2 linked regions of the Metabacillus sp. B2-18 genome follow. The protein of the gene in region 2 interacts with the protein of the main gene of each other region in a pairwise test. Links are inferred from orthologs where the notes say so. Each region holds a gene or a part of one and is shown on either strand. Other genes may lie near its edges.

The links.
Region 1: the proteins of grpE (region 2) and groL interact in binary tests that used the Escherichia coli proteins (3 or more experiments, as listed by UniProt). The link is inferred for Metabacillus sp. B2-18 from one-to-one orthologs.

What each region holds. Positions count from the first base shown.
Region 1 is NZ_CP088245.1:241,574-248,462, forward strand. The notes cover bases 2,464-5,313. They hold groL (chaperonin GroEL), read left to right. Parts: upstream 2,464-2,996; coding sequence 2,997-4,631; downstream 4,632-5,313. Other genes in these bases: groES (co-chaperone GroES), read left to right, coding at 2,658-2,942; LPC09_RS01410 (YwqH-like family protein), read left to right, coding at 4,968-5,313. Outside these bases: LPC09_RS01375 (redox-sensing transcriptional repressor Rex), read left to right, coding at 1-413; LPC09_RS01380 (twin-arginine translocase TatA/TatE family subunit), read left to right, coding at 443-637; twin-arginine translocase subunit TatC, read left to right, coding at 654-1,403; LPC09_RS01390 (YdiK family protein), read right to left, coding at 1,419-1,622; LPC09_RS01395 (CPBP family intramembrane glutamic endopeptidase), read right to left, coding at 1,619-2,344; more of LPC09_RS01410, read left to right, coding at 5,314-5,330; LPC09_RS01415 (DUF5344 family protein), read left to right, coding at 5,327-5,614; LPC09_RS01420 (LXG domain-containing protein), read left to right, coding at 5,618-6,889.
Region 2 is NZ_CP088245.1:3,486,210-3,492,968, forward strand. What follows is about bases 1-2,720. They hold grpE (nucleotide exchange factor GrpE), read right to left. Parts: upstream 1,790-2,720; coding sequence 1,211-1,789; downstream 1-1,210. Other genes in these bases: dnaK (molecular chaperone DnaK), read right to left, coding at 1-1,177; hrcA (heat-inducible transcriptional repressor HrcA), read right to left, coding at 1,892-2,720. Outside these bases: more of hrcA, read right to left, coding at 2,721-2,923; radical SAM family heme chaperone HemW, read right to left, coding at 3,064-4,206; lepA (translation elongation factor 4), read right to left, coding at 4,315-6,138; LPC09_RS17795 (YqxA family protein), read right to left, coding at 6,308-6,655; spoIIP (stage II sporulation protein P), read right to left, coding at 6,678-6,759. UniProt on the Escherichia coli protein: Participates actively in the response to hyperosmotic and heat shock by preventing the aggregation of stress-denatured proteins, in association with DnaK and GrpE. It is the nucleotide exchange factor for DnaK and may function as a thermosensor.

The sequences.
Region 1 (6,889 bases), 3.2 Mb from region 2 along the record:
AAACATTAGATCAAGATGAGATAACGAAAGTATGTTTAATTGGTGTAGGAAATTTAGGAACGGCCTTTTTACATTATAATTTCACTAAAAATAACAATACAGTTATTTCTCTAGCTTTTGATGTAGACGAAGATAAGGTAGGTAGTGAGATTGGTGGGGTACCGGTCTTCCATTTAGATGAGATGGAAAACCATCTTCCTGATGATGTTACAGTTGCAATCTTAACTGTACCAGCGCCAGTTGCACAATCAATAACAGACCGTCTCATTACAAAGGGAATTAAAGGAATATTAAACTTTACACCAGCACGATTAAACGTGCCGGATGAAATAAGAATTCATCATATCGATTTAGCAGTAGAGCTACAGTCTCTAGTATATTTCTTAAAACATTATCCTCATGAGGAGAAATAAATAATAGCCCAGAAAAGGAGGTGGATTCGATGCCAACAGTAGGAATCGGAAGCCTTTTACTTATCGTATTTGTAGCATTACTTATCTTTGGACCAAAAAAGCTACCTGAACTTGGAAAAGCAGCAGGTAATACACTTCGCGAATTTAAAAATGCAACAAAAGGTTTAGCAGACGACGATGATGAGCAAGACAGCAAAAAAGAGAAAAAGGAAGAAGTCAAGTAAGATAGGATGAACCGATATGAAACATGATGAAATGTCGGTCATGGAACATATAACCGAACTAAGAAAACGACTCGTTATTGCTGTCGTTTTCTTTTTCGTAGCGGTTATAGCTGGATTTCTACTTTCCAGACCGATTATTATTTATTTGCAACAAACAGACGAAGCAAAATCATTAACATTAAATGCTTTTAATTTAACAGATCCATTAATGGTTTATATGAAGTTCGCTTTCATAATAGCATTTGTTATTACTTCACCGATTATTTTGTATCAGCTATGGTCGTTTGTTAGTCCAGGTCTATATGAAAAAGAAAGAAAAGTAACATTGAGCTATATTCCTATTTCACTTTTGTTATTCCTTCTCGGGATTTCCTTTTCTTACTTTATCCTGTTTCCGTTTGTAATCGACTTTATGGAAAGAATATCAACTGACTTGGATATAAATCAAGTTATCGGAGTGAATGAGTATTTCTCGTTCTTATTACAGCTAACGGTGCCATTTGGTATACTGTTTCAATTACCGGTTGTAATAATGTTCCTGACTAGATTAGGAATTGTTACCCCTATGTTTTTATCAAAGGTTAGAAAATACGCATACTTTGTATTGTTAGTTATTGCAGCTTTAATCACACCGCCTGAACTAGCGTCCCATTTGATGGTTTCCATACCGTTGTTTATTTTATATGAAATTAGCATCTGGATTTCCCGTATTTCCTATCGAAAGGCACAAAAGGCGCGGTTTGAAGAAGAGAACATAAAAAAATGAGACTCGTGATAAGTCTCATTTTTTTATGTTCATTTTTTTTATTTTTCTTGATAAAGTAAACATTCGAATCGCAACGCCGATATCAAAGGTTGCGATCAGCATTAATAAAATAGTTGGAAAGGTAAAGATCCCATTCTCGGCACTGTTTATTGCTAAGTAAGTAAATAGCAACCCCATAATTAAATAAAAAATGGCCATGGAAATAGGATTAGTTCTCATGATAAAAAGCCTCCAATAATTACTTGCATTTGTTCCATTTGCTTCATCATTCTTTCTATATCTTCCTGGAATACAGTCTGGATAATAACGACCATTGTATTCATAGCGACATGAGCAAAGATTGGGACGAGTATTCGTTTTGTTTTAACATAAAGAAATGCAAACGTGAATCCCATTGAACCGTACAATAGAACATGCTGTGGTTCACCATGTAATAGTGAAAAAATAAGTGAACTTATAATAGCAGCAATAAAGAAGTTTGTTTTAGTATAAAGTACCCCAAAAAGTATTTTTCGAAAAATAATTTCCTCAAGTATAGGACCCAAAATTGAGGTGACAATGATAACCAGGGGTGAAACCTTGATAACATTAACAATCATTTGAGTGTTCTCAGACCCGGCTTCGACCCCAAATACATTTACCTCTATATTTGCTGCAACACTTTGTACAAATAAAGCTAAAAAGAAACCTGCAACAGCCCAGCCGATTGAAGCTCCAACAGAAGATGGTTCCCCACGGAAGCGACTTTCTGCATGGCGGTCGTGTCTTAAAAGAAAGAGAATAATGAAGAAAGCCAATGTAAAGCTGAGGATTGTCCAATATGCAAACCTCTCAACTGTGGTTTCTCCTATATTTAATAGGTCTAATAACCTTATTCCTAGAAACGATGATAGCTGTAGTAGCATATATGTTAATAAAATAAACCAATAATGCCTTTTCATATTAGCCTCCTTGTAAACCATCGGTGATATAACAACGAATAATTATACCAAACTTTATTGTAACATACCCACATTCAATCTTATGTATGATATCTCTTTTCATGAGACAAAATGGTGAAATAATAACGTTTTCGATAAGAAGTTAGCCGAGTCGAAAAATAATAGAAAAAGTTCTCAAAAAAATTAAGCTTCATACTTGAAATTAAAAAGGAACTTATATAATATATTAATTGTGTTAGCACTCATGAATAGCGAGTGCTAATAAAAAGGAAAAATTAATCAATTATTTATGAAATTGAGGAGGTTGTTTCACTTGTTAAAGCCATTAGGTGATCGCGTTATTATCGAGTTAGTTGAATCAGAAGAAAAAACTGCTAGTGGTATCGTCCTTCCTGATAGTGCGAAAGAGAAGCCACAAGAAGGTAAGGTAGTTGCTGTTGGTACAGGTCGTGTACTAGATAGCGGAGAAAAAGTGGCGCTTGAAGTAGCAGAAGGCGATCGTATTATCTTCTCAAAATATGCTGGTACTGAAGTGAAATATGAAGGTACTGAATACTTAATTTTACGTGAAAACGACATTTTAGCTGTTATCGGTTAATAGAACAGCCCTATATCATAGAACATTTTATAATCTTGAGGAGGTTATGTAAAAATGGCAAAAGATATTAAATTTAGCGAAGAAGCTCGCCGTTCAATGCTTCGTGGTGTTGACGCTTTAGCAGATGCTGTAAAAGTTACATTAGGACCTAAAGGACGTAACGTAGTATTAGAAAAGAAATACGGTTCACCTTTAATCACAAACGATGGTGTAACAATTGCTAAAGAAATTGAATTAGAAGATGCATTCGAAAACATGGGTGCAAAATTAGTAGCTGAAGTTGCTAGCAAAACAAATGATGTTGCTGGTGACGGTACAACTACTGCAACGGTTTTAGCTCAAGCAATGATCCGTGAAGGGTTAAAGAACGTAACAGCTGGTGCTAACCCAATGGTAGTTCGTAAAGGTATTGAAAAAGCTGTAGCTGTTGCATTAGAAGAGCTTCAAGCTATTTCTAAACCAATCGAAGGTAAAGAATCAATTGCACAAGTTGCTGCGATTTCTGCTGCTGATGATGAAGTAGGTCAATTAATCGCTGAAGCAATGGAGCGCGTTGGTAACGACGGTGTTATCACAATCGAAGAGTCCAAAGGTTTCTCTACTGAATTAGAAGTAGTTGAAGGTATGCAATTCGATCGTGGATATGCATCTCCATACATGGTAACTGATTCTGACAAAATGGAAGCAGTTCTTGAAAACCCATATGTATTAATTACTGACAAAAAAATTACAAACATTCAAGAAATCCTACCAGTATTAGAGCAAGTGGTACAACAAGGTAAACCACTATTACTAATCGCTGAGGATGTTGAAGGTGAAGCATTAGCAACTTTAGTTGTGAACAAGCTTCGTGGAACATTCAATGCTGTAGCTGTTAAAGCTCCAGGATTCGGTGATCGTCGTAAAGCAATGCTAGAAGACATTGCGATCTTAACTGGCGGAGAAGTGATCACTGAAGAACTAGGCTTAGATCTTAAATCAGCTAACATCGATCAATTAGGACGCGCTTCTAAAATTGTTGTAACAAAAGAAAACACAACAATCGTAGAAGGTGCTGGCCAAGCTGATCAAATCGCTGGTCGCGTAAGCCAAATCCGTTCTCAATTAGAAGAAACAACTTCTGAGTTCGATAAAGAAAAATTACAAGAGCGTCTTGCTAAATTAGCTGGCGGTGTAGCAGTTATCAAAGTTGGTGCTGCAACTGAAACTGAATTAAAAGAGCGTAAACTACGTATTGAAGATGCCCTTAACTCTACTCGCGCTGCAGTAGAAGAAGGTATCGTTTCTGGTGGTGGTACTGCTCTAGTGAACGTATATAACAAAGTTGCTGCTATTCAAGAAGAAGGTGACACTCAAACAGGTGTTAACATCATCCTTCGTTCTCTTGAAGAGCCAGTTCGTCAAATCGCTCACAACGCTGGTCTTGAAGGATCTGTTATCGTTGAGCGCTTGAAAAACGAACAAGTTGGCATCGGCTTCAACGCAGCTAACGGCACATGGGTAAACATGTTCGAAGCTGGTATTGTTGACCCAACTAAAGTTACTCGTTCTGCACTTCAAAACGCAGCATCTGTAGCAGCTATGTTCTTAACAACTGAAGCTGTTATCGCTGACAAACCTGAAGAAGGCGGCGGCATGCCAGATATGAGCGGCATGGGCGGCATGGGTGGAATGGGCGGCATGATGTAATAACGCCCTCAAACCAAGTTATTACTAACATTGAGGTTTTAATAGAGGCTCCTCATAAGTTGACCAAACTTATGAGGAGCTTTTTTATTATTCCTAAAGGTAACTTTTCCGCGATCTGATTAATCATCCGAATAACTCTTCAAGATTTACAGCCTACATAAATTCCTTAGAGGGAAACTAGGCCTCCTATTCTTATTCTATATTTAGGTATTTCGAATGATGAATAAAACTCACAATTCAATAAATGGTTTTTATTACCCATTTATTATAATAATTACCATTTGATATCATAAACACGAAACAACTTCCGAATTATTCATGGAAGGAGCATATGATATGTCCTATTTATCCTATTTGCTTCAGCAATTAATTGAGAAAAGGGAACAGCTTATTAGACTTAAAAATACGAAAACTACTATACTAAATCTTCAAGATATACTTGTTAAGCAGGAATTATCGGTTGATGAACCTGCATTAACTGCTTCTCTATGGAATGGGAATACAGCTAGGAGCTTTGTTGATAAACGTGAAGTTGTAAAGTCTTCCTATATAGACATTACCTATTCGCAAGTAGGGAATGCAATTAAGGTGATTGATGATAAAATTTCCTCAATTCAAGTAGATATTCAAACATTAGAAATAAAAATAGAAATGGAGAAAGCTCGGATTGAAAATGAAAGGAGAGTTGAAAATCGTTGAATCAGCCAATCAAGGTTGTATACGAAGACGTCATAAAGTTAGTCTCGAATATCCAAAACGCTAATGAGCATTTTGATACATCAATCAAAGATGATTTTGCCCTACAAAATGAATTGGAAGTTGTGAAAACAATAAATGGACTAAATCAAATGTTAGAGAGAATTCGGGAGGAATATAAACACATACTTTTACAAAATAATCAATCAGCTATTCAGGCTGTTGAGTCAAATAAAGAAACCGATCAATCAATTTCTCAATCTTTCTTTCTAAACTCTGGAGAATAACATATGAAATTATTAGATAACCATTCATTACAATATAGTATTTCTGATTTAATATCCAAATTAGATTCTCAAAAAGCGCAATTGAACCAAGTAATCATTTCGATAAATGAACTTTTTAACTATCAAGATTCTTTTACTGGCAAAACCGCAGACGCAATAAGGCTATTCTATCAGGATATACATATCCCCTTCCTTACTTTTTATTCTACTCTTCTTGAAGATTATAAAAAAGTACTTATAACACTAAAAGATCGTTCTTTAGATTTAGAAAATGAGCCTAATGGTCTTATTAAACAAAGTTTCTTAGAAGGGGAACTAAGTGATGGGTTAACTCAATCGGAAAAATCCTTGGTGAAACTAGTTAATGAAACTAATGAGAACTTAAACACTATTGAAGATATTGTTCATGTACCTAGAGTCAATGATCAAGATTTTCTAAATGCTACGGAAGATGCCCATAAAGAGATTAATCAAACAGTTACTGATTTGATTAGCTTTGATACTGAAAATAGTAAAAACTTAGAAACCGTGGGTAAGGATATCCATATGATGGAACAGTATATCCTTGAAATGCAGAGTATTTTAAGATCAGGCAGAATAAGTGTGGGGAATTATTCCACCGTTCAAACAAGTGTATTCACCCAACGTTTGTCTTTACTTCAATCACTACATCAAAAGCAAAATTTTGACTATATGTTATTGCGTAGTACAGTTCCAAGTGAATATGAATCTATGCGTAAGCTCCTCTATCTAAATAATAATAGCTTCTATAGAATAATGACTAACTCTGAGGACATAGCGATTTCTGGTACAGGAGTTGCTCAGAATCCCGATGGAGCAGGTACTAAAAGGAAAAGTGATAACATTATAACTATTGAAGATAAAGTAGAAGATGGTTGGGGTTCGGATGGAGTTGGTAACGCAGGCTACTCACTTGAAGCTGATATAGAAGAAAGAAATATTCAGGGAGAAATTGGCGCTTCAGTCGTTAACACTGATAATATGGATGATATTCCAGATCATGTTAGCCAGAAAATCTTATATGGCGATATGGGAATTTCTGTTCCTTATGGTCTGGAATCTTTTACCAAAAGTACAATTTATGGGCAAAACATTGGATTTAAGTCAGAGGCAGGAGTGGCGAAGTCTTCTTTTTCGCACGAAAACTCACCATTAAATGGTACATTTAATTTTGCTCAAGGAGAAGCAAAATTAAATTACGAAGATTATACATATAGTGCAGGAGCTGGAGTTTCAGCAGCAAAAGTAGAATTA
Region 2 (6,759 bases):
ATTTACTTGTTGGGATTGTTGTATTACGTTCAATAAGCTTCGTAAATACCCCACCCATTGTTTCAATACCAAGTGAAAGCGGAGTAACGTCAAGTAATACAACGTCTTTTACGTCTCCAGTGATAACTCCACCTTGAATTGAAGCACCAAGTGCTACAACTTCATCAGGGTTTACGCCTTTATGAGGCTCTTTTCCTAATGCTTTTTTAATTGCTTCTTGTACAGCAGGAATACGAGTAGATCCCCCAACAAGAATAACTTTATCAATTTCACTAGCTGAAAGATCAGCATCGCTTAATGCTTGGCGGACAGGTCCCATTGTTCTTTCAACTAAATCTGAAGATAACTCGTCAAATTTAGCACGAGAAAGGCTTACTTCTAAGTGAAGTGGTCCAGCTTCTCCAGCCGTGATAAACGGTAATGAGATTTGAGTTGAAGTAACACCTGAAAGATCTTTTTTCGCTTTTTCAGCTGCATCTTTTAGACGTTGCAGGGCCATTTTATCTTTTGAAAGGTCAATGCCGTTTTCTTTTTTAAATTCTGCAACTAAGTAATCGATAATTACTTGGTCAAAGTCGTCTCCACCTAGACGGTTGTCCCCAGCAGTAGAACGTACTTCAAATACACCATCACCTAGTTCAAGTACAGATACGTCAAACGTACCGCCACCTAAGTCATAAACTAGGATTGTTTGGTCTTCGTCTGTTTTGTCTAAACCATATGCTAAAGCTGCAGCAGTAGGTTCGTTGATGATACGTTCAACTTCTAAACCTGCAATTTTACCAGCATCTTTTGTCGCTTGACGCTCAGCATCATTAAAGTAAGCTGGAACTGTAATAACTGCTTTTGTTACTGGCTCACCTAAATATTCTTCTGCATAAGATTTTAAATGTTGAAGAATAATGGCTGACATTTCTTGTGGTGTATAGTTTTTACCTTCAACTTCAACTTTATAGTCAGTACCCATATGACGTTTGATTGAGATAATTGTATTAGGGTTTGTGATAGCTTGACGCTTTGCTACCTCCCCAACTTGACGTTCGCCGTTTTTGAAAGCAACTACAGAAGGAGTTGTACGGTTACCTTCTGGATTTGGGATCACTTTCGGTTCTCCGCCTTCTAAAACTGCGACACATGAGTTTGTTGTACCTAAGTCGATACCGATAATTTTACTCATAGATAGAACCTCCTAATATGTAAGTTATGATAATTATTGATTTACTTTAACCATTGCAGGTCGAATCACTCGATCCTTCAATTTATATCCTTTTTGCAGTTCTTCAATGACAGAATTAGAATCATAGTTTTCATCCTCAACTTGCATCACTGCTTGATGTAGATGTGGATCAAATTGTTCACCAACTGATTTGATTGTTTCTACACCTTCGTTTTGCAGGGCTTGAACTAATTGGTTGTACACCATGTTCATTCCTTGTAGCAATGATTTGGTTTGATCATTGCTTGCTTCTATTTGTAACGCTCTTTCAAAGTTATCAAGAGCAGGTAAAATTTCAGAAACTAAGCTTTGTGCACGATACTTTTGAGCAGCCTCTTGATCTAAGCGAGCACGTCTTCTAAAGTTGTCAAAGTCTGCTTGAGCTCGAAGCATTTTGTTTTCTGTTTCATCAAGCTGTGCTTGTAAGGCAGCAATTTTAGCAGCTGACTCATCAACTACTTCAGCTTCTTCTACTTGAACATCATCTGCATCTACTATTTCAGCATCTGATTCGACGTTTTCAATTGTATCTACTGTTTCTTCTTGTTCTGCAACGTTTTTTTCATTTGACACGATCTTTCACCTCCCTTAAAGAAAGATATATATATCTAGTATTTATAAGCATGGGAATCGGATGGAATAGCGCTTATTCCATCCTTATCAATATAACCAAGCTTAAGAACCATGATACAAGTCGGTAAGAGTTTTAGACAGGTCACGTGTCATTCTTGTTAATAAACTTACAACACGGGAATATTCCATTCGAGTAGGACCAAGCACAGCTATTGTACCTAACTGATTGTCTCCTAATGAATAGGTGGCGGTAATAAGACTGCAGTTTTCCATTGCTGAAAGGTCATTTTCCTTACCAATTTTTATTGAAATGCCTGCAGAATTTGCTTTTAGTAGTCCATACAACTCTTTTTCTTGCTCAATCATTGTTAAAAGTGACCTAATTCTCCCAATATCTGAAAACTCTGGTTGACTGAGCATATTTGTTTTACCACCAAAATAAATTTTCTCATTTGACTCTAGCTTTAATGAACCAGCCATGATCTTTAATAGCATGTCATAGTTCTCAATATGATTCTTTAAGACAGTAACAACTTCTTTAAAGATTTTATTCTGGAGATCAACCAGTGGAACACCTACTAATCTTTCGTTAAGAATGTTCACCATTTTTTCAATATCACTTGGCTCTAGTGAATCTGGGAAAGTAATCGTACGATTTTCAACATGTCCAGTATTTGTGACAATGATGGCAACTGCAGTTTCCTTACTAATTGGCACGATTTGGATTCGTTTTAATCGATTTTCATTCACTTTCGGCCCTAGTACAATCGATGTATAATTTGTCATTTCCGACAAAATTTGTGCTGATTTTTGAACTACCTTTTCTAGTTCAAAAATTTTCTCAGCATAAATAGATTTAATTTGAGTTACTTCTGTTTTTGTTAATCTCTGTGGAGAAAGTAAATGGTCCACATAATAGCGATATCCCCTCTCAGAAGGAACACGTCCTGAGGAACTATGTGTTTTCTCAATAAATCCCAGGTCCTCTAAGTCAGCCATATCGTTCCTAATAGTAGCCGAGCTAAACGTAATTTCGTCTTTTTTCGCTAGTGATCGAGAACCAACAGGCTGAGCTGAATGAATAAAATCATCAATGATGACTTGAAGAACCAACAATTGGCGATCTGTAAGCACTATTCATCACCTCTGTTAGCACTCTTATAACGTGAGTGCTAAATATATATAAAAAGTTATCAAAACCAAAATAAATTGTCAATTATAAAATACTTGATTTATCAATGAAAAGCTCACAATTTTTAAATAAAGTCTGGTTTTTATGAAATTAAAAATTCTTGGAAAACTTCATTGCCTAATAGCTTCCCTTTATGAGTAAGAAAAAGGGATTCATCGTCATCTACCAGTAATCCTTGTTTAACAAGTTTTTGGATTTGACTACCAAATTTCTCTTCCAATTTAACTGAAAATCTTTTATGAAAAGTTTCCTTGTTAACACCTTTTACTTTTCGTAACCCAAGAAACATTTGCTCTTCCATTTCTTCTTCTTTGCTCACTTTTGTTTGTGCAGAAAAAGCTGTCCCGGATTCATCAATGTTCTCCATATACTTTCTGATTGGACCAACATTAGATGTTCTTAGCCCATTAACATATCCATGTGCACCTGCACCAAATCCATAGTAATACTCGTTGTTCCAATATGTTAGATTATGTTGACTTTCATATCCTGGAATGCTGTAATTACTTATTTCATATTGCTTAAAGCCATGCTTCTCCATTTCTTCCATTGCCAATTCATACATTTGCGCCTCATGCTCTTGAGGTGGCAGTGTTAATTTTCCTTTTTGCATTAAATTATAAAACACTGTTTTCGGTTCAATGATTAAAGAATATGCTGAGAAGTGTTTCACATTTAGAGTAAATGCAGTTTCCAGCGTTTCTCTAAATTGCTCGATTGTTTGTCCGGGCAGTGCATACATTAAATCGAGACTTAAATTATCAAAACCTACCTGTTCAGCTTGTTTTATTGTACGAAAAACATCATCTTTTCGATGAACTCGTCCAATTTTATTGAGAAGCTCATCGTCAAAACTCTGAACCCCAATACTTAAGCGATTAACTCCTGCATTCTTTAACACTTCCAATTTTTCTATAGAAAGCTCACCAGGATTTGCTTCAACCGCGAATTCAATAAGTTCATTTGTTGACAGCAGCTCGGTCGAGATACCTTCAAGAAGTCGATCAAGTTGTTTTGCCGATAGGGCTGTAGGAGTTCCACCACCAATAAAAATGGTTTTAAGCGGCTCCTGTTGTTTATTAATTTCCTTAGCATAATGCATTTCTGTTATAAGACTTTCAATATATTCATCAACAGGTTGTTGTTTGAAAAAAACCTTATTAAAATCACAATAATGACAAATATGATGGCAAAAAGGAATATGAATGTATGCGGATTTAATCATTTTTTCACCTTCTAATTAAGAAGCCGCAGACATCGCTGCGGCATCCATTTTCTTTCATATAACTTAAGAGAATTTATTATAGCATGTATCCGATTCTATCTAAAAGAATCAGCTTTCATCCATACGCAATACAGCCATAAAGGCTTCTTGTGGCACTTCAACAGAACCAACTTGCTTCATTCTCTTTTTACCTTCTTTTTGTTTTTCTAATAACTTACGTTTACGTGAAATGTCACCACCGTAACATTTCGCAAGTACGTTTTTACGCATTGCTTTGATTGTTGATCTTGCCACAATCTTTTGGCCAATCGCTGCTTGAATCGGCACTTCGAATTGTTGACGCGGAATAAGTTCTTTCAGTTTTTCAACAATTATTTTTCCACGCTCATACGATGAGTCACGGTGAACAATAAATGACAATGCATCAATCTTCTCAGCATTTAATAAAATGTCCATTTTAACTAGAGTTGATGTTTTGTAACCAATTAATTCATAGTCAAAGGAAGCATAACCTTTTGTATTCGATTTTAATTGATCAAAGAAATCATAAACAATTTCAGATAATGGGATTTCGTAATTAATGTTCACGCGATTTTCATCAAGATATTGCATATCTATGAAATTTCCACGTTTCTTCTGACAAAGCTCCATTACTGCACCGACATAATCATTCGGAACCATTATTGCCGCTTTAACATAAGGCTCTTCAATGCGGTCAATCTTTTGCGGGTCAGGCATATTAGATGGATTATCGACTCTTAGTGTTTCACCATCTGTTAAATGAACATCATAGATAACACTTGGAGCTGTAGTAATTAAATCAATTTTAAATTCACGTTCAATACGTTCTTGGATGATTTCCATATGAAGTAGTCCTAAAAATCCACAACGGAACCCAAATCCTAGAGCTTGTGACGTTTCTGGCTCAAATTGAAGAGACGAGTCATTTAGCTCAAGCTTTTCTAATGCTTCACGTAAATCATTATATTTAGCGGTATCAATTGGGTATAGTCCACAGAACACCATCGGATTTAACTTACGATAACCTGGCAGCGCCTCAGTTGCCCCGTTTTTTGCATTGGTAATTGTATCACCAACACGAGTGTCTCCAACGTTTTTAATAGCAGCTGTTAAAAATCCAACATCTCCTACATTTAATTCTTTTAACTGAACGGGTTTTGGATTGAATACCCCTACCTCAGTTACTTCAAATTCTTTACCGGTTGCCATCATTTTAATTTTTTGTCCTACTTTAACCGTTCCTTCAACTACACGAATGTATGCAACAACTCCGCGGTAAGCGTCATATAAGGAGTCAAAGATAAGAGCTTTTAACGGTCCTTCAGGATCACCTTGTGGTGCAGGTACTTTTTCTACAACCTGCTCTAGTATTTCTTCAATCCCAATTCCAGCTTTAGCAGATGCCAAAACTGCCTCAGATGCATCAAGTCCGATTACATCTTCAACCTCTTGACGAACACGTTCTGGGTCAGCACTTGGTAAGTCAATTTTGTTAATTACAGGCAAGATTTCCAAATCGTTATCAAGCGCTAAATATACATTTGCAAGCGTTTGAGCTTCTATTCCCTGAGCTGCATCAACCACAAGAATTGCTCCTTCACATGCTGCAAGACTTCGTGAAACCTCATACGTAAAGTCGACATGTCCTGGAGTATCGATTAAATGGAAAGTATATTCCTCTCCATCTTTCGCTTTATATTTTAATTGAACGGCATTCAATTTAATCGTGATCCCACGTTCTCGTTCAAGATCCATTGAATCTAACAGCTGATTCTTCATTTCACGCTGAGTTAAAGCTGATGTTTTTTCTAAAATACGATCTGCTAGAGTCGATTTACCGTGATCAATATGAGCAATAATCGAAAAGTTCCGGATTCTCGACTGCCTTTTTAATTTTTCTTCTCTATTCATAATATGTTTTCACTCCTACATAGCTTACAAATACACTATTTCTCATTATATCAATTGACAAATCAAGATTCAATGGATAAAAACGGAGGATGACCGTTGTTGTAGTAAAAAAGCCGACAGTTACTAATTGCCATTAGTTGATCATGGCGATTGTTTGTCGGCTTTCTTTTTATTCTAGTAAACCATTTAACCAGTTAGTTACCATATCCAATATTGTCGATACTCCATTACTAACTATGCCTGCAAGCTGTTTACCGATTTGAGAGAAGAAGTTAAAGGCTTCAATTTGTTCAAGCTGCTCTTGTTTTTTTTCAAGATCCTGACTGGTTACTTCGTTTCCAAGAATAGACGCGGCGACATCACCTGAATCATTTTGAACTTGAAATGCACCTTGTAAATCAGGATCATTGTATCCTTTCATTTTGATCATGCCTTGGTTTGCTTGCTGCATGCCAATTAACACGCCAAATAAAAGCACAGAACATAAAACAAAGCATTTAAACATGAATTTAATCATCTTACTTCCCTCACAATGTGTTTTACTTTTTTTCAGCTGATGAATCACCGTTTACTTTTTCTGCTTGCCAATAGTACTCGCTAAATACATCAGCTACAGCTGAA